3 regions of the Nocardia sp. CA-107356 genome follow, and region 1 is predicted to be linked to each of the others. Evidence: riboswitches for the same ligand, from Rfam matches in the RefSeq annotation. Region 1 holds a riboswitch; each other region holds the start of a gene.

Region 1 (5,658 bases):
CCTTGTAGCTGAGCACCTTCTCGACGTCGACGCCGCCGAACGACGCATCGACGCCGAATTGCGAAGCCGTGCGGGCGTTGTCGGCCACCTCGGCGGCATGCAGTAGCGCCTTGGTGGGAATGCACCCGCGGTGCAGGCAGGTGCCACCGAGCTCGTTCTCCTCGACGAGGATGACCGAGCGGCCGAGTTCGGCCGAGCGGATGGCGGCGGCGTACCCGCCGGAACCGCCGCCGAGAACGACCACGTCTGCGGATCGTGAGGTCATGTGAATACTCCTTGTGTGGAATGTGAAAGCTGTGTGGATGAAGGCATTTCGTGGATCTACCGGGAATCGGAGGCGGTCGTCGCCTCGGCATGCAGGCGGCCTGCGCGGTAGGAGGACCGGACCAGTGGACCCGACATGACGCCGAGGAATCCGATCTCGCGGGCCACCTGCTCGAGGTGCGCGAACTCCTCGGGCTCGGCCCACCGCTCGACGGGATGGTGCCGGGACGACGGCCGCAGGTACTGGGTGATCGTGACCAGCTGGCAGCCCGCGTCGTGCAGGTCCCGCAGTGCCTGGATCACCTCGTCGGTGGTCTCGCCCAGTCCGAGGATGAGGTTCGACTTCGTGATCAGACCGTCCGTCCTGGCCCGGGTGATCACCTCGAGGGACCGCGCATAGGTGAAGGCGGGCCGGATCCGGCGAAACACGCGTGGAACGGTCTCGACGTTGTGCGCCAGCACTTCTGGACGGGTGTCGAAGACCTCACGCAGTTGTCCGGGATCCGCGTTGAAGTCCGGAATCAACAGTTCTACGCCGGTGCCCGGGCTCTGCTGGCGAATCTGGCGCACCGTTTCGGCATACAGCCAGGAGCCGCCGTCCGGTAGATCGTCGCGAGCGACGCCGGTCACCGTGGCGTACCGCAGACCCATCGCGCTCACCGACTCGCCGACCCGTCGCGGTTCGTCGAGGTCGAGATCGGCGGGTTTGCCCGTGTCGATCTGGCAGAAGTCGCAGCGCCGCGTGCACTGGTCCCCGCCGATCAGGAAGGTCGCCTCGCGGTCCTCCCAGCACTCGAAGATGTTGGGGCACCCCGCCTCCTGGCAGACGGTATGCAGGTTCTCGCGTTCGACGAGGGCGGCGAGCGCTCGGTACTCGGCTCCGGTGCGCATCCGCACCTTCATCCACGGCGGCTTGCGTTCGACTGGAGTCCGGGCGTTGCGAACCTCGAGCCGAAGCAGTCGACGCCCGTCCGGGGCGAGGGGGGAGGGGTGGGGTGAGACGCTCATGGGAACTCCTTCGATAGCCGGAGCTGGCGAATTCTCGCTTGCAGGCTCCGGCTGCTGTGCGGCGACGCAAAGTCGCCGGTGATATCAGACCCGCACGGTCATGGCCGAGCAGCGCTCGCAGGAAGCGGTGTCAGCGGGGGAGAGGAGGCAGGCCCTCGATACCTTTGCGGGACTTGGTATCTGGACGCCGAATGCTCGGTGTGTGCGGTCACAGCTGAGCGAGTTCCAGACCGAGGATGCCAAACGCTGACGCGTTTTGGCAAGGGTGGCGCGGTCGAGTGGTCCCGAGGAGGTGGTGGCAGACAAACCTCGGGGGAGTGTGTACTGTTCTGCGAATCACAACTGAAAACGCCGATGACGCGCAGCGGGAGAACCTCCGAGTTTCAGACTTCTGAACTCCGAGGCGCCGTAGGAGCAACTTCCTCCCCGGGAATCTCTCAGGCCCCAGTACCGCAGCGCCGAGGCAACTCTGGAGAACAGGAACGGCCGCAGGCCGGTACTTACCGAAGGTGAAGAGCAACGCCGTAGCTGCGGCAATGCCCAAACTCTCAGGTTTCAGGACAGAGCGGGGAGGTGTCCCTCAGTCGATGTCCGGTGCGGTCCGGACATAGCGAAACCGGAGTCACCTCGTGCCAGTTGAAACCCGCATTGCCCCCACTGGTGGGCCCTCTACCAGCGACTTTCCCTCGCGCCACATCGGTCCCGACGCGTCCGCAGCACAGCACATGCTCGAGGCACTCGGCTACGAGACGCTCGATGAGCTGATCGACGCAGCGGTGCCGGACCAGATCCGCAGCGAGAAAGCCATGGACCTGCCGGCGGCCCGGAGCGAGCCGCAGGTCCTCGCCGACCTGCGCGCCCTCGCCGACCGCAATCAGACGCGTGTCCAGATGATCGGTCTCGGCTACCACGACACCGTCACACCTGCGGTTTTGCGGCGAAACCTGCTCGAATCGCCGGCCTGGTACACCGCCTACACGCCCTATCAGCCGGAGATCTCCCAGGGTCGGCTCGAAGCGTTGCTGACCTTCCAGACGTTGATCGAGGATCTCACCGCGCTCCCCCTGGCCGGGGCCTCCCTGCTGGACGAGGCCACCGCCGTGATGGAGGCCGTGCTGCTCATGCGGCGGGCCAACAAGTCCAAGTCCGCCACGAACCGGGTGATCGTCGACGCGGACTGCCTGCCGCAGACCCTCGCGGTCGTCCAGGGGCGTGCCAAGTCGGTCGGCATCGAGGTGCTGGTCGCGGATCTCTCCAGTGAATTGCCCGACGGTGACGCATTCGGTGTGGTGTTCCAGGCGCCGGGCGCGAGCGGCGCCGTGCGCGGCCTGTCGCCGCTGATCGCGGCCGCGGGCGAGCGCGGCGCGCTGACCACGGTGGCCGCTGACCTGCTCGCGTTGACGATCTTGACGCCGCCCGGAGAACAGGGCGCCGACATCGCGGTCGGATCCGCGCAGCGCTTCGGCGTGCCGCTGTTCTTCGGCGGCCCGCACGCCGGCTACATGGCCGTGCGCACCGGGCTCGAGCGCATGCTCCCGGGCCGCCTGGTCGGGGTCTCCGTCGACGTCGAGGGAGCGCCCGCCTACCGGCTCGCGCTGCAGACCCGCGAACAGCACATCCGCCGCGACAAGGCGACCAGCAACATCTGCACCGCGCAGGCACTGCTCGCCAACGTGGCCGCCATGTACGCGGCGTACCACGGTCCGGAAGGTCTGCGCGCCATCGCAACCCGCGTCCACCGCCATGCCGTGGCGATTGCCGAGAGCCTGCGGGCAGCCGGCCACCAGATCGTGCACAACCGCTTCTTCGACACCGTGCAGGTCCGGGTGCCGGATCAGGCAAGGGAGTTCGTCGCCAACGCCGATCGCCTCGGCATCAACTTGCGCCTGGTGGACGACGACCACGTCGGCATCTCCTGCAACGAGTGCACCACCGATGACGTGGTGCGTCGCGTCGTGGCCGCCTTCGGCGCGACGGTGACGGCAACGCCGACCGCGGTCTCCGGGCTGCCGACCGAGCTCGACCGCACCTCGAAGTTCTTGCAGCATCCGGTGTTCCACGAGCACCGTTCGGAAACCGCGATGCTGCGGTTCCTTCGGAAGCTCTCGGACAAGGATCTCGCCCTGGACCGCACCATGATCCCGCTGGGGTCGTGCACGATGAAGCTGAACTCCGCGGTGGAGATGGAGCCCATCAGCTGGCCCGGATTCGCCGGCATCCACCCCTACGCGCCCTCCGAGCAGACCGGCGGGTACCTGGAGCTGATCGGCGACCTCGAGCGGTGGCTCGGGGAGATCACCGGATACGACCGAGTCTCGTTGCAGCCCAACGCCGGATCTCAGGGCGAGCTGGCCGGGCTGTTGGCGATCCACGGATACCACGAGTCCCGCGGCGAGAGCGGCCGCAACATCTGTCTCATCCCGCAGTCCGCACACGGAACCAACGCCGCCTCGGCGGTCCTGGCCGGGATGCAGGTGGTCGTGGTGGCCACCGCGACCAACGGCAATATCGACATCGACGATCTGCGCGCCAAGATTGCGGTCCACGAGGGCAAGGTCGCCGCGATCATGCTCACCTACCCCTCCACTCACGGTGTGTACGAGAACGACGTGCGCACGGTCTGCGACCTGGTGCACCAGGCCGGCGGTCAGGTGTATGTCGACGGCGCGAACCTCAATGCGCTGGTCGGCCTGGCCCAGCCGGGCAAGTTCGGTGGCGACGTCTCACACCTGAACCTGCACAAGACCTTCTGCATCCCGCACGGCGGCGGCGGACCCGGCGTCGGACCGGTCGCGGTGCGCGAGCATCTGGCCCCGTTCCTGCCCGGGGACCCACTCGGCAGCGGCGACGGGGGAGCCCCGGTCTCGGCCGCGAACTACGGCTCGGCCGGCATCCTGCCGATCACCTGGGCGTACCTCGCGCTGATGGGCCCGGACGGCCTGACCAGCGCCACCGAGGCCGCGGTGCTGGCGGCCAACTACGTCGCGAAGTCGCTCGACGCGCACTTCCCGGTGCTCTACACCGGACCGTCGGGTCTGGTGGCGCACGAGTGCATCCTCGACCTGCGCGCCATCACCAAGGAGACAGGTGTGACCGCCGAGGACGTGGCAAAGCGACTGATCGACTACGGATTCCACGCGCCGACCCTGTCCTTCCCGGTGACCGGCACCCTGATGGTCGAACCGACGGAGTCGGAGGACCTGGCCGAGCTGGACCGGTTCATCCAGGCGATGGTCGCGATCCGGCAGGAGATCGACCTGGTCGGTGACGGGGTGTGGCCGGTCGAGCGGAGCCCGCTGCGTCAGGCGCCGCACACCGCGGAACAGGTCACTGCCGACGAGTGGACGCTGCCCTACCCCCGCCACCTGGCCGCCTTCCCCGTCGCCTCCTTGCGCGCCGCGAAGTACTGGCCACCGGTACGTCGGATCGACGGGGTACACGGGGACCGCAACCTCGTCTGCTCCTGCCCGACACCCGAGGCATTCGAAACCCCGACCAGCCAGAACGTCACCGACACCTCGGCGAACGCCGACTCCCGCGAGGAGGTTTTCGCATGAGCGAGCGTAGCGAGCGAACCATAGGCACAGCCGAGCACTCGCTCGTGCCGGAGCGAAGCGGAGGCATGAGCGAGCGTAGCGAGCGAGCATCCGACACAGCCACCCGCGGTGGTCATGCCGGAGCCGAGCGTCAGCGAGGCGGAGGCATGAGCACCGGTTCGTCCGTCTCGACATCCCCCGCATCTCCACTGCTCGAAGAGCACGCCAACCTCGAGGCCAGCTTCACCGACTTCGCCGGCTGGCAGATGCCACTCAAGTACGACAGCGAGCTCGCCGAGCACCGAGCCGTGCGCAGCACTGCCGGGCTCTTCGACCTCTCGCACATGGGCGAGATCGCGATCACCGGCCCCGCCGCCGGTGCGCTGCTCGACTACGCGCTTGTCGGCGAACTCTCCAAGATCGGCATCGGGCGAGCCAAGTACTCGCTGCTGTGCAACGCCGACGGCGGAGTGATCGACGACCTGGTCGTCTACCGGCTCGCCGACGACTACTTCCTGGTCGTGGCCAACGCGTCCAACGCGTCGACGGTGGCACGTGAACTCGTCTCGCGCGCAGCGGGATTCGATGCCGAGGTCGACGACCAGTCGGCGCAGACCGCGCTGATCGCCGTGCAGGGTCCGGCCGCCCAGGACATCGTGCAGGCACTCGTGCCCGACGGGCAGGTCGCAGCCGTGACGGAGCTCGGGTACTACGCGGTCACCCCCGCATCGGTCGCCGACATCGACGTGCTGCTCGCCCGCACCGGGTACACCGGCGAGGACGGCTTCGAGCTGTACGTGCCCAACGAGCAGGCGGTGCGCCTGTGGCGGGCACTGCTCGACGCGACCGC
Region 2 (5,658 bases), 490 kb from region 1:
GCCCCCGCAGCAGCGCGACCGCGATGATATCGGCGACCTCGGTGAACGCTTCGATATCGAACCCGCGGGTGGCCAGCGCTGGTGTGCCGATCCGTAGTCCCGAGCTGACCATCGGCGGGCGCGGATCGAAGGGAACGGCATTGCGGTTCACGGTGATTCCGATGTCGTGCAGCAGATCCTCGCCCTGCTGCCCGTCGAGTTCGGAATCGCGCAGATCGACGAGCGCCAGGTGCACATCGGTACCGCCGCTGACGACATTGATGCCTGCCGCCTGGCAGTCCGCGGCGAGCAACCGTTCGGCGAGCAGGCGCGCACCGGCGAGGGTGCGCTGTTGACGTTCCCGAAACGCCGGTTCGCTCGCCATTTTGAACGCGACGGCCTTGGCCGCGATCACATGCTCGAGCGGTCCGCCCTGCTGTCCGGGGAAGACCGCCGAACCCAGCTTCTTGGCCAATTCCTCGACCGCGAGAATGAATCCACCACGCGGTCCGCCGAGCGTCTTGTGGGTGGTCGAGGTGACGATATGCGCGTGCGGCACCGGCGAGGGATGCAGTCCGGCCGCGACCAGACCGGCGAAGTGCGCCATATCCACCATCAGATACGCGCCGACTTCGTCTGCGATGCGGCGGAATTCGGCGAAATCGAGGTGGCGCGGGTAGGCGGACCACCCCGCCACGATCAGCTTCGGCCGGTGCTCGTGGGCGAGCCTGCGTACCTCGTCCATATCGATGAGATGGTCCTCGGCCCGAACATGATAGGCCGCGACGTCATAGAGCCGCCCGGAGAAGTTGATCTTCATCCCGTGTGTGAGATGACCGCCGTGATCCAGCGCCAGCCCGAGGATGCCGTCACCGGGCCGCAGCACCGCGTGCATCGCCGCCGCATTCGCCTGCGCCCCCGAATGCGGTTGCACATTCACGTATTCGGCGCCGAAGAGCCCGCGCAGTCGCTCGATCGCCAGCGACTCGATCTGGTCGATATGCTCGCACCCGCCGTAGTAGCGACGCCCCGGATACCCTTCGGCGTACTTATTGGTCAGCACCGAGCCCTGTGCCTGCATCACCGCCAGCGGCGCGTAGTTCTCCGACGCGATCATCTCCAGTCCGCGCTGCTGACGGTCGACCTCCCGGTCCACCAATTCGGCTACGAGCGGATCGAATTCGCGCAGTGCGGCATCGAGTTCGATTCGGACAGCGGAGTCGGCCATGAGGAGCCTTTCGTCGACGCATGCGCGTAGGTGGCTCCTCCCGCTCTGTCCAATGGCCTGAGAGATTCACGCACCCGGTCGGTGCGTTTGCCCCGTCGGCGAGTGCGCGTGCACTGCTTTCCAGAGTTGCCTGAGCGCAGCGGTACTGGGCCTGAGAGATTCCCGGGAGGTGTTGCTCCTTCGGCTTCCACACACTGCGTGGAGATCTCCCGCTGCACGTCGAACGGCGGATATTCAGTTTCGCGAGAAGCAACAAGTTGCGTAAACCGCAACACGAAGCTCTATACGCAACTCAGTATTGGGCCATCCCCACCCGGTGTCAACACGAGGAGGGCAACCGAGATCGGATAGCTTTCGATCCCACCCGGCGTGGGGCGGTCAGCCCAGGTAACCGAGGCGGCGGCTGATATCGGCGGCGCTGGTGATGGTCAGTTGGGCGACGTCGGCGAAGCGGTCCGGACTCAGGCGGTAGGCGGGGCCCGAAACGCTCAGTGCAGCTACCACGGCACCGGTGCTGTCGTAGACCGGCGCGGCGACGGCGTTCAGGCCGATCTCCAGTTCCTCGCGTACATCGGCCCAACCGTTCTCACGCACGGCGACGAGTTGCACGGCGAGGTCGGCGACCTTGGTCAGCGTATTGCCGGTGAATGCCTCGAGTTTGGCGCCGACGCGCTTGCGCATCTCCCCCGGCTCCAGATCCGCGAGCAGTACCTTGCCGCTGGAGGTGGCGTGCGCCGGACAACTCTGACCGACCCAGGACCGCAACGCGATCGAACCCGGCCCGTGCGCCTCGGCGATATTGATGATCCGATTACCGTCCAGCACAGCGAGATTGGTCGTCTCACCCGCCTCGATCGCCAGCGCATTGCAGGCGCTCTGACTCTGCCCGACGAGATCGACCTGGGCACTGGTGGATCCGGCGAGCCGAACGATCGAGAAGCCGAGCCGGTACTTGCCGCGCTCGGACAGTTGCTCGACGTATCCCCGCGATTCCAGCACGGCGATCAACCGTGAAACGGTAGATTTGTGGACACCGAGTTCGGCGGCGATCTCCGTGACGCCCGCCTGCCCGAGCTTGGCGATGATCTCCATGACCAGCAGCGCTCGGTCGACGGACTGCACCGCAGCCGTCCGCCCGTTGTCCTCGACACCTTGTTTCGCCATGACAATCGCCATTCTAGGTGGTTGTGGCTCCCATGCTGCCGACCCGTCGCTGCACCGCCGCGATTTCGCGCAGGGCGTCGTTGAGCAGGCTCCGATTCAACGGCGAGAGTTCCGACATCATGACAATATCGCCGGGACTGTGCCCCGCCGACAGCTGCTCGACCTGATGCACCATCCGCAGGCGCTGCAACATGACGAAGACCTCGGTCAGCATGGTGACATCCCGATCGGTGAGCGCACCCGCACTCGCCGCCGCCGCCAATCGCACCGGGGTGGACGCCGAGGTCACGCCCGCCGCCAGCCCACCCCAGCGCGCCAGGTTGACGATCGGCGCCAGCGCATGGTTCTTCAGGTCGAAGGTGCCGCCGCGCCGGGACAGCACATCGCGCAGCGACCGAGTCCGCACCCGGCCCGATAGCGCGTCCAGCAGTTGCAGCCGCAGCGCATTCGGGTGTTCGGCCCGCATCCGCCCGAACGCCGCTGGCACGGTATGCAGCGCGGCATCGCCCCACACCACCCGCCCGTCGATGAGCAGCGACGACAGGATCAGCCCCCGATCCTGCAGCGGATCGTCGAGCCAGCCTTCGGCCGCCCGCGCCCATTCGGTGCGCGACCGGGCGAACTTCGGTTTCGCGGCGATCGCCCCATTGCTGTCCGCGGGCAGCCCGCAGGCATCGAGAATCGCGTGCACGCGTGCCGCGACTGCACGCAATTGCCCACTCGCCGAAGTCAATTCGTCGGACCACGAGAGCGCACTGTCGACATCCGATGACGGCATGGCCTCCCGGCGCGCGACGCTGCCGAGGATCAGCCAGGCGAATCCGTCACCGGGTGCGTCCGCGAACTCGGCCGATGCCAGCTCGAGCGCCTTGCGGACCACCGAGTCGATGACGACCGAGAGGATCCCGCTGGTCGCCGACGCCTTGGTGCCATTGCGGAACAGGTCGACGACCGTCGCTGTGATCTCGCGCGCGGCCCGCTGCAACTGGACCGCATCCGTGGCGGCCCCGATCGAGCGACGCAACACGAAACTCTGGCGCGCCGATGCCGCGAGCAGGTCCGCGTCCTCGAGCACGCCGAGCACCTCGCCCCGTCGCGAGAGCACCGGCATATGCCGCAGCCCGCATTCGAGCATCTCCATGAGCACGGTCTCGGCGGTCAGATCCGCGGTGACCCGGCGGGCCGGTGCGCTCATCACCCGGGAGATCGGCACGTCGACCGGAAGTCCGGCGGCCACTACCCTCGTGCGCAGATCGCGATCGGTGAAGATGCCGAGTTCGCCGTCCGGCAACCGGATCAGCACGGCGGAGACGCGCGCCTGGGTCATCCGGACGACGGCTTCCCGCACTCCGGTGTCCGGTGTCACGAAAACCGCTGTGCCGGACATGAGTTCACCGACCGGGCGGTTACCCAGCACGGATGCCACCGGGGTCCGATTGCCCGATACCGTTTTCCACGCCGACGAGGCCAGGAAGGCAAGTCCATCCGGTTGGGCGAACCGCTCCCGGACCAGCACACCGGGCAGTCGGATCAGCACACTGGGTTCGGTTGCCCGCGCGACGAATTCGGCACTGCCTCCGGTCAGCAGCGGCACATAACCGAAGATGCCGCCGGGCTCGACGGTATCGATGGTCGCGCCACCGTCGTCGCCCCCGCCAGCGTCCGCCGCCGCGACGATCGAGCCCGAGCGCCGCTGACTCGTGGGGTCGGCTCCGGTGCCCTGTAGCGTGACGGCACCCGTCCACAGCATCCAGATGTCATCGGGCACCTGCGTCGAGTAGTCGGCGATCACCTCGCCGACGGCGAACTCGTGCAACGACGAAGCCGCCGCGAGCTTGTCCAGCTCGGGCGGCGTCATCGATTGGAACGGCGCGTGGTCACCCAGAAACGCCGCTAGCTCGCCTTCCGGCACCCCTGACTCAGGTTTCCCTGATCAGGTCCGCGCACTTCTCTGCCATGGCCATGACAGTAATGTTGGGATTCACGGCGGGCAATTTCGGCATCGCCGAAGCGTCGACTACCCGCAATCGGGAGACGCCCTTGACCCGGAGCTCCGGATCGAGCACCGCCATCGGATCGTCGGACGCACCCATCCGCGCGGTTGCCGCCGGGTGGTAGACGGTGTTGTGGGTGGCGCGAATGTAGTCCAGCAGCTCATCGTCGGTGACCGCCTCCGGACCCGGCGCGAGTTCCCTCGCGATCCACTCCCGCAACGGTGGCTGCGCGGCGATCTCGCGTGCCAACCGGACGCCGGCGAGCATGGTGCGTTCGTCGTGGCCGTCCGGATCGGTGAAGTACCGCGGGTCGACCTTCGGCCGGTCGCGGAAGTCGCGGGTGCGCAATCGGACCGTGCCGCGCGAACGCCCCTGGGTGACATTGGGTGTCAGACAGAAGCCGTTATCGGTGGTCGGGTAGCCGCGCCGCAGCGTGTTCATATCGAACGGCACGCTGCCGTAATGCATCATGATGTCGGGCACGCGAAGCGATTCGTCGGAGGTGGCGAATACCCCGATCTCCCACCACTGGGTGGACGTGCCGATCATAGGTTGCGCGGCTTCCCAGAACACCAGACCTTCGACGTGGTCGTCCAGATTCGAGCCGACACCCGGCGCGTCGACCCGCACCGGCACCCCGATTTCCCGCAGGTGGTCGGCGGGCCCGATTCCGGACAGCAGCAATAGCTTCGGCGTATCGATCGCTCCGGCGGTCACGATGACCTCGCGCCGTGCGGAGACGGTGTCGTAGCCGGTGAGATCGGGCCGCTGATAGCGCACACCCGTTGCGTTGCGCGCCTCGTCGAACAGGATCTCACTGACCCAACATCCCGTGTGCACCACAAGATTGGGACGCGAACCGAGGATCGGATGCAGATAGGCGTGCGACGACGACATCCGCGTCCCGTCCTCGCTCGCATTGATCTGGAACCATCCGGCCCCGTTGCGCACCGTTGTGCCACGGTTGAATTCGACGGTCGGCAGTCCGGCCAGTGCCGCGGCCTCGAGCACCGCGACACCGCACGGATCGTTCGGCGGGATATCCCGCAGCCGCACCGGTCCGCTGCGACCGTGCTGCTCCCCTGGCGCGTGATTGTTCTCCAACCGCGCCACATAGGGCAGCACCTCCGCCGCACCCCAGCCCTTGGCGCCCATCGCCGCCCACTCGTCCAGCCCCTCGGCGGGCGGCCAGAACGCGATACACGAATTGTGCGAGGAACACCCACCGAGCACCTTCGCCCTGGCATGGCGCAGATAGCTGTTGCCGCGTTCCTGCGGCTCGACCGGATAGTC
Region 3 (5,658 bases), 4.1 Mb from region 1:
ATGCGCCGCACGGCGGGCCATACCTTGGCCCGGTCGGCAGCCAATCCCTGCGGGTACACCGCGATCTCGCGGCTGTACGGATGGTCCCACTCCCCGACCAGACAGGCCGCAGTATGCGGCGCGCCACGCAGCGGGTTGTCCTCCACCGGCCATACGCCCGCGGCGACCTGGTCGATCTCGGCCCGGATCGCGATCATCGCGAGGATGAATTCGTCGAGCTCCGCGAGGTTTTCGCTCTCGGTGGGCTCCACCATCAGCGTGCCAGCGACCGGGAAGCTCATGGTCGGTGCGTGGAATCCATAGTCCGCCAGGCGCTTTGCCACATCATCGACGGTGACACCGGTCTGCTTGGTGATATCGCGCAGGTCGAGGATGCACTCGTGTGCGACCATCGAATTCTCGCCGGTGTAGAGCACCGGGAAGTGCTCGTTCACCCGTCGGGCGATGTAGTTCGCCGACGCGATGGCGGTCAGGGTTGCCTTGCGCAGACCATCCGCACCCATCATCCGGATGTAGGCCCAGGTGATCGGCAGAATCGAGGCCGAACCGTAGCGGGCCGCCGACACCGCGTGCGAATCCGACTCCAGTGGATCCCCCGGCAGGTACTCGGCCAGATGCGAACGAACCGCGACCGGCCCGACACCGGGACCGCCGCCGCCGTGCGGAATACAGAAGGTCTTGTGCAGATTCAGATGGCTGACGTCACCACCGAAGCGACCGGGACGGGCGAGGCCGACGAGCGCGTTCAGGTTCGCACCGTCGACGTACACCTGGCCACCGGCGTCGTGCACCAGCGCGCACAGTTCGGCGACCTCGTGCTCGTATACGCCGTGCGTCGACGGGTAGGTGATCATGATGCAGGCCAGCCGCTCCGCGTGATCGGCGATCTTGGCGCGCAGATCGTCCAGATCCACGTCACCGTTCGCGCGGCACTTCACGACCTCCACCCGCATACCGGCCATGGTCGCCGAGGCGGCGTTGGTGCCGTGCGCGCTGGAGGGAATGAGGCAGGTATCGCGGTGCGCGTCACCACGATCGAGGTGGTAGCGGCGGATCGCCACCAACCCGGCGTATTCGCCCTGGCTGCCCGCATTCGGCTGCAGGCTCACCGAGTCGTAGCCGGTGATCGCCGACAGCCAGTTCTCCAGATCGGTGATCACCTTCAGCAAGCCTGGCGCATCCTCGACCGGCGCGTACGGATGTACGCGGGCGAAGCCGGGCCAGGTGATGGCCTCCATCTCCGCGGTCGCGTTGAGCTTCATGGTGCAGGAGCCCAGCGGAATCATGCTGCGGTCGAGGGCGATGTCCTTATCGGACAACCGCCGCAGGTAGCGCAGCATCGCGGTTTCGGTGTGGTAGCTGGTGAATGCCGGATGGGTCAGGAATTCCGACGTGCGGGTCTCGATGGAGAACGCCGTCGCAGGCGCGCTCAGCTCAGAAGACAGTGCGGTGCCGAAGGATTCGAGCACGGCGGCGACATGCGTCTCGGTCGTCGCCTCGTCACAGGCGACACCGACGTGATCCGCGTCGACTAACCGCAGATTGATACCGCTCGACTTCGCCTTCGCCACAACGGCTTCCGCACCGCCGGGCACCCGCACCAGCAGCGTATCGAAGTAATTGTCGTGCACGACCGCACCATCGAGTCCGGCCGCGATGGCCGCCGTCCGCCGGTGCACGCGCCGGGCGATCTCACGCAGCCCGTCGGGTCCGTGGTAGCTCGCGTACATCGCGGCCACAATCGCCAAGAGCACCTGTGCCGTACAGATATTGGAGGTCGCCTTTTCGCGGCGAATATGTTGCTCGCGGGTCTGCAATGCGAGTCGGTACGCCTTGGTGCCATCGGCGTCCACGGAGACGCCGACGAGTCGCCCGGGCAACTGACGCGCATGCCCGGCATGCACCGACAGATATCCGGCGTGCGGACCACCGAAGCCCATCGGCACACCGAAACGCTGTGTGGTGCCGAAGCATACGTCCGCACCCTGCTCACCCGGCGGCGTGATCAGCGTCAGCGCAAGCAGATCCGCGCCGACCGCGACCAACGCGCCCCGCTCGTGCGCCGCCTCGATCATCGGCCGCCAGTCGACGATCCGGCCCGACGCACCCGGAACCTGGACCAGCACACCGAAGTACTCACCATCGGGCAGTTCGCCGCTGGACAGGTCCGCCTCGACGATCTCGATTCCCAGCGGCTCGGCCCGAGTGTGGAGCACGGTCTTGGTCTGTGGGAACAGATCGTCGGAGATCAGCAGCCGCGCGGACTTGGACTTGCCCGCCCGACGCAGCAGCGTCATCGCCTCGGCAGCGGCGGTGGCCTCGTCCAGCATGGATGCGTTGGCCACCTCCATCCCCGTCAGATCCGACACCATCGTCTGGAAGTTGAGCAGTGCCTCGAGTCGCCCCTGGCTGATCTCGGGCTGGTAGGGCGTATAGGCGGTGTACCAGGCCGGATTCTCCAGCAGGCTGCGCACCAGCACCGGCGGGGTCAACGTGTCGTAGTAACCGAGCCCGATCATCGAGGTGGCGACGGTATTCGAATGGGCGAGCGCGGCCAGTTCGTCGAGCACCTCGTGCTCGGTCGCGGCGGGCGGCAGCACCTCGAGTCCGGAGCCGTCCAAAATACTCGCGGGCAGTGCCGCGGTGGCGAGCTCGTCCAGCGAGCCGACGCCGACGACGTCCAGAATCCGGGCGAGTTCGTCCCGGTCGGGTCCGATGTGGCGGTCGGCGAATGATCGAGTCACGACAGGCTCCCAAGGTCGGGCGGGGTCGACCAACGACGGTCGACGGATACCGGCCCTCCCCCTCTGTCGTGGAGCCTGAGAGATTCGGATGTCACGACGCAGTTGCCGGGACCCCTTTCCCCATGGGCGGGCAATCTCCGCGTTGTGCGGAATCACCACTTTCCAGAGACGTCGAAGCCCGTACGGTCCCTTTTGCCTGAGAGATTGACGGGGAGGTGCTGCTCCTTCGGCGCCCGAACTCTTGTGAAGCTCGGAACTCTCCCGCACGGCGGCGACGCACCGCTAGTTTATGCCGCGCGCGCAACGAATGACGCCACCGGACCCCGGATGGGTGTGTAGCCCTCATCACTCCGGCACAGATGACGAGTGCCCGCCGCCACAGCGACGGGCACTCGTCGAGTCGATCCCTAGCCGGTCTTCCGATTCATCCGGGCCTTACGACGGAAGGACAGTTCGTCCTCCGGCCGCTCGCTGGCGCTGCCGCTCACGGCACGCTCGGCCGGGAAGTTGGCGATGGCTCCGGTCAGTTCCCGCATGGCGCCGCTGACCGCGATTCCGAAGACGCCCTGCCCACCCTGCAGTAAATCGACTACCTCCTCGGGCGAGGTGCACTCGTACACCGAGGTGCCGTCGGAGAACAGCGTGATGCCCGCTAGATCCTGAACGCCGCGGCTGCGCAGATGGTCGACGGCGATGCGGATGTTCTGCAGCGAGATGCCCGCGTCCAATAGTCGCTTCACGATCTTCAGGACCAGAATGTCCTTGAACGAATACAGCCGCTGACTGCCCGAGCCCGCTGCCCCACGGATGGACGGAACGACTAGTCCAGTGCGCGCCCAGTAGTCGAGCTGCCGGTAGGTGATCCCGGCCACCTGGCATGCGCTGGGGACGCGGTAGCCCACCAAGTCATCGGGCACCGAATCATCCGGGAACAGGCCTGGCTGTACCACATCCTGCGATTGCTCTGCCACTGACCACTCCCTTGCTTCGCCGACGCTAGCCTCATCAATGACCCGGCTCCGTCACGACCAACGACCGGCCATAACGGACGTGGTCCAACTATCGAGATTACTCCCCTTGATTCTCTCGGGAGCGCCATCATCCGACCAAACGCGACGCGCGGTAGAACTCTCGACCTCTACTTCACCCCTAGAAAAAAGTCCGCCACCGCACCCAGTTCCACAGCGACACACGCGGATTGACCACTACCGCGGGCGATCACACGGGCCAAGGGACGAACAGCCGTGTGCCGTGACAGATTCCTGAGGTGCGACGGCGACATGTCGCGAACCCGCCCTGCCCAACCCCGATGGAGACCTGGTTCGACCCATGGCGATCTGCCGCACAGTCGATATGGCGCACCCGCCGATCTGCCCTCCCGGCCGACCCGGAAGGTGCACCGACCAACGGCAGCGGGCTCAGCTGTCGGTGGCCTTGAAGTCATCCGGGGAGACCGACTCGAGGAACTCCTTGAACTTCTCCACTTCGTCCTCGCGCTCGTCCGGCATGACCAGCCCGGCCTCCTCGAGCACCGGTTCCTCGGCATAGATCGGGCAACCCACGCGCAAGGCGATCGCTACCGAATCCGATGGCCGGGCCGAGATCCGCAGGTCGTTCTCGAAGACCAGATCCGCGTAGAAGGTGCCCTCCTGCAGATCGACGATCCGCACTTCCTTGAGGGTGTGCCCGAGGTCGGCGATCAGGATCTTGATCAGATCGTGGGTCAGCGGACGGATCGGGGTCACCCCCTCTTGTTCCAGCACAATCGCGGTCGCCTCGGCCTGCCCGATCCAGATCGGCAAGTACCTGTCCCCCGACGCCTCGCGGAGCAACAGCACGGGCTGGTTCTGTGGCTGCTCGACACGAATGCCGATTACGCGCATCTCACTCATCGCACTGCCTCCCAATGACTCGCCGGCCGCCCGGCATGACCGCTGCAGAGCTCGCCGTACCACGAGTCTAAGCGAACCTCGACGCGCACAGCATTCCGTGTGCACAGCCGAAATCGGCGTGTTGTCCGTCTGGAACGCAAAGCGGAACCCGCTGGAAATCTCAGCCGCCGAGCGACGACCGAACCGACGCCTTCACCAGACAGGTGTGCAGCGTCAGCGACAGTGCCGCGAGTTCGCGCACCGTCTCCTCCGCGCGGGCGCGCGCGCCGGCGTCGCGGCTCTTGGCGATCGGGGCCGCGATCTGCGCCACCAGCGCCGCCTCACGGTCCGCGGCCAGCTTGAAGGCGCGCAAATGCCGTGCCTCCAGGCCGAATTCGGCCATCGCCTTGGCGGTCTTGGCCAGAGTCACCGCGTCCGCATCGAAGAAACCCGCGGCGCCCGGCGTGATCAGATTGGCCCGGATCAGATCGGCGAGGAACTTCTCGTCGATCTCGGCCTGGGCGAGCAGATCCGCGCGGGTGAGCCGGATTTCGTGATCGAATCGCAGCTCGTCGGGCGAGATCTCACCGGGTACGACACCCAGTTTGCGCGGCGCCGCGGTGCGGGCCGCGCTGTGCGCCGCAGGTGTTGCGGTGGGCACGGAGTCCGGCGAGGTATGCCCGGACTCCGGCGCACCGTTGCGGCCGGAGTGCGCCCGGGCGCGGGCTTCCCGCACACCGAGCGTCGCCGCACCGCTGTCGATCGCTTCGAGCTGTTCCTTGATCACCTTCAAGGGCAGGTACTGATCGCGCTGTGCGGTCAGGACGAACCTGAGCCGTTCACAGTCCGCGATCGAGAACCTGCGATAACCCGACGGTGTGCGCTCGGGTCTGATCAGCCCCTCGGCCTCGAGGAAGCGGATCTTCGAAATGGTGATGTCCGGAAAGTCCGGCCGCAGCAGGTCCAGCACGGAGCCGATCGACATGCCTCCGCGAGCCCACTGCGCCGCGCCCGTCATAGCACCGAGTCTTTCATGACACAGC

Evidence for each region. A riboswitch is a leader RNA that binds a small molecule or an ion and turns the genes downstream of it on or off. The one in region 1 is predicted to bind glycine.
Region 2: it holds a riboswitch for glycine, as region 1 does, so the genes downstream of both, glyA (serine hydroxymethyltransferase) here and gcvP (aminomethyl-transferring glycine dehydrogenase) in region 1, are expected to answer to the same signal.
Region 3: it holds a riboswitch for glycine, as region 1 does, so the genes downstream of both, gcvP (aminomethyl-transferring glycine dehydrogenase) here and gcvP (aminomethyl-transferring glycine dehydrogenase) in region 1, are expected to answer to the same signal.

The regions. Positions count from the first base shown of each region.
Region 1 is NZ_CP191992.1:8,181,985-8,187,642, reverse strand. It holds gene lpdA (dihydrolipoyl dehydrogenase) at 1-265, opposite strand, end outside; gene lipA (lipoyl synthase) at 322-1,272, opposite strand; glycine riboswitch at 1,628-1,735, shown strand; gene gcvP (aminomethyl-transferring glycine dehydrogenase) at 1,902-4,829, shown strand; gene gcvT (glycine cleavage system aminomethyltransferase GcvT) at 4,976-5,658, shown strand, end outside.
Region 2 is NZ_CP191992.1:8,676,920-8,682,577, forward strand. It holds gene glyA (serine hydroxymethyltransferase) at 1-1,207, opposite strand, end outside; glycine riboswitch at 1,243-1,337, opposite strand; glycine riboswitch at 1,338-1,429, opposite strand; gene ACQP1G_RS39165 (IclR family transcriptional regulator) at 1,586-2,371, opposite strand; gene ACQP1G_RS39170 (putative nucleotidyltransferase substrate binding domain-containing protein) at 2,385-4,229, opposite strand; gene ACQP1G_RS39175 (GMC family oxidoreductase) at 4,291-5,658, opposite strand, start outside.
Region 3 is NZ_CP191992.1:4,130,551-4,136,208, reverse strand. It holds gene gcvP (aminomethyl-transferring glycine dehydrogenase) at 1-2,744, opposite strand, end outside; glycine riboswitch at 2,918-3,018, opposite strand; gene ACQP1G_RS18480 (MerR family transcriptional regulator) at 3,152-3,715, opposite strand; gene ACQP1G_RS18475 (bifunctional nuclease family protein) at 4,163-4,636, opposite strand; gene ftsR (transcriptional regulator FtsR) at 4,797-5,633, opposite strand.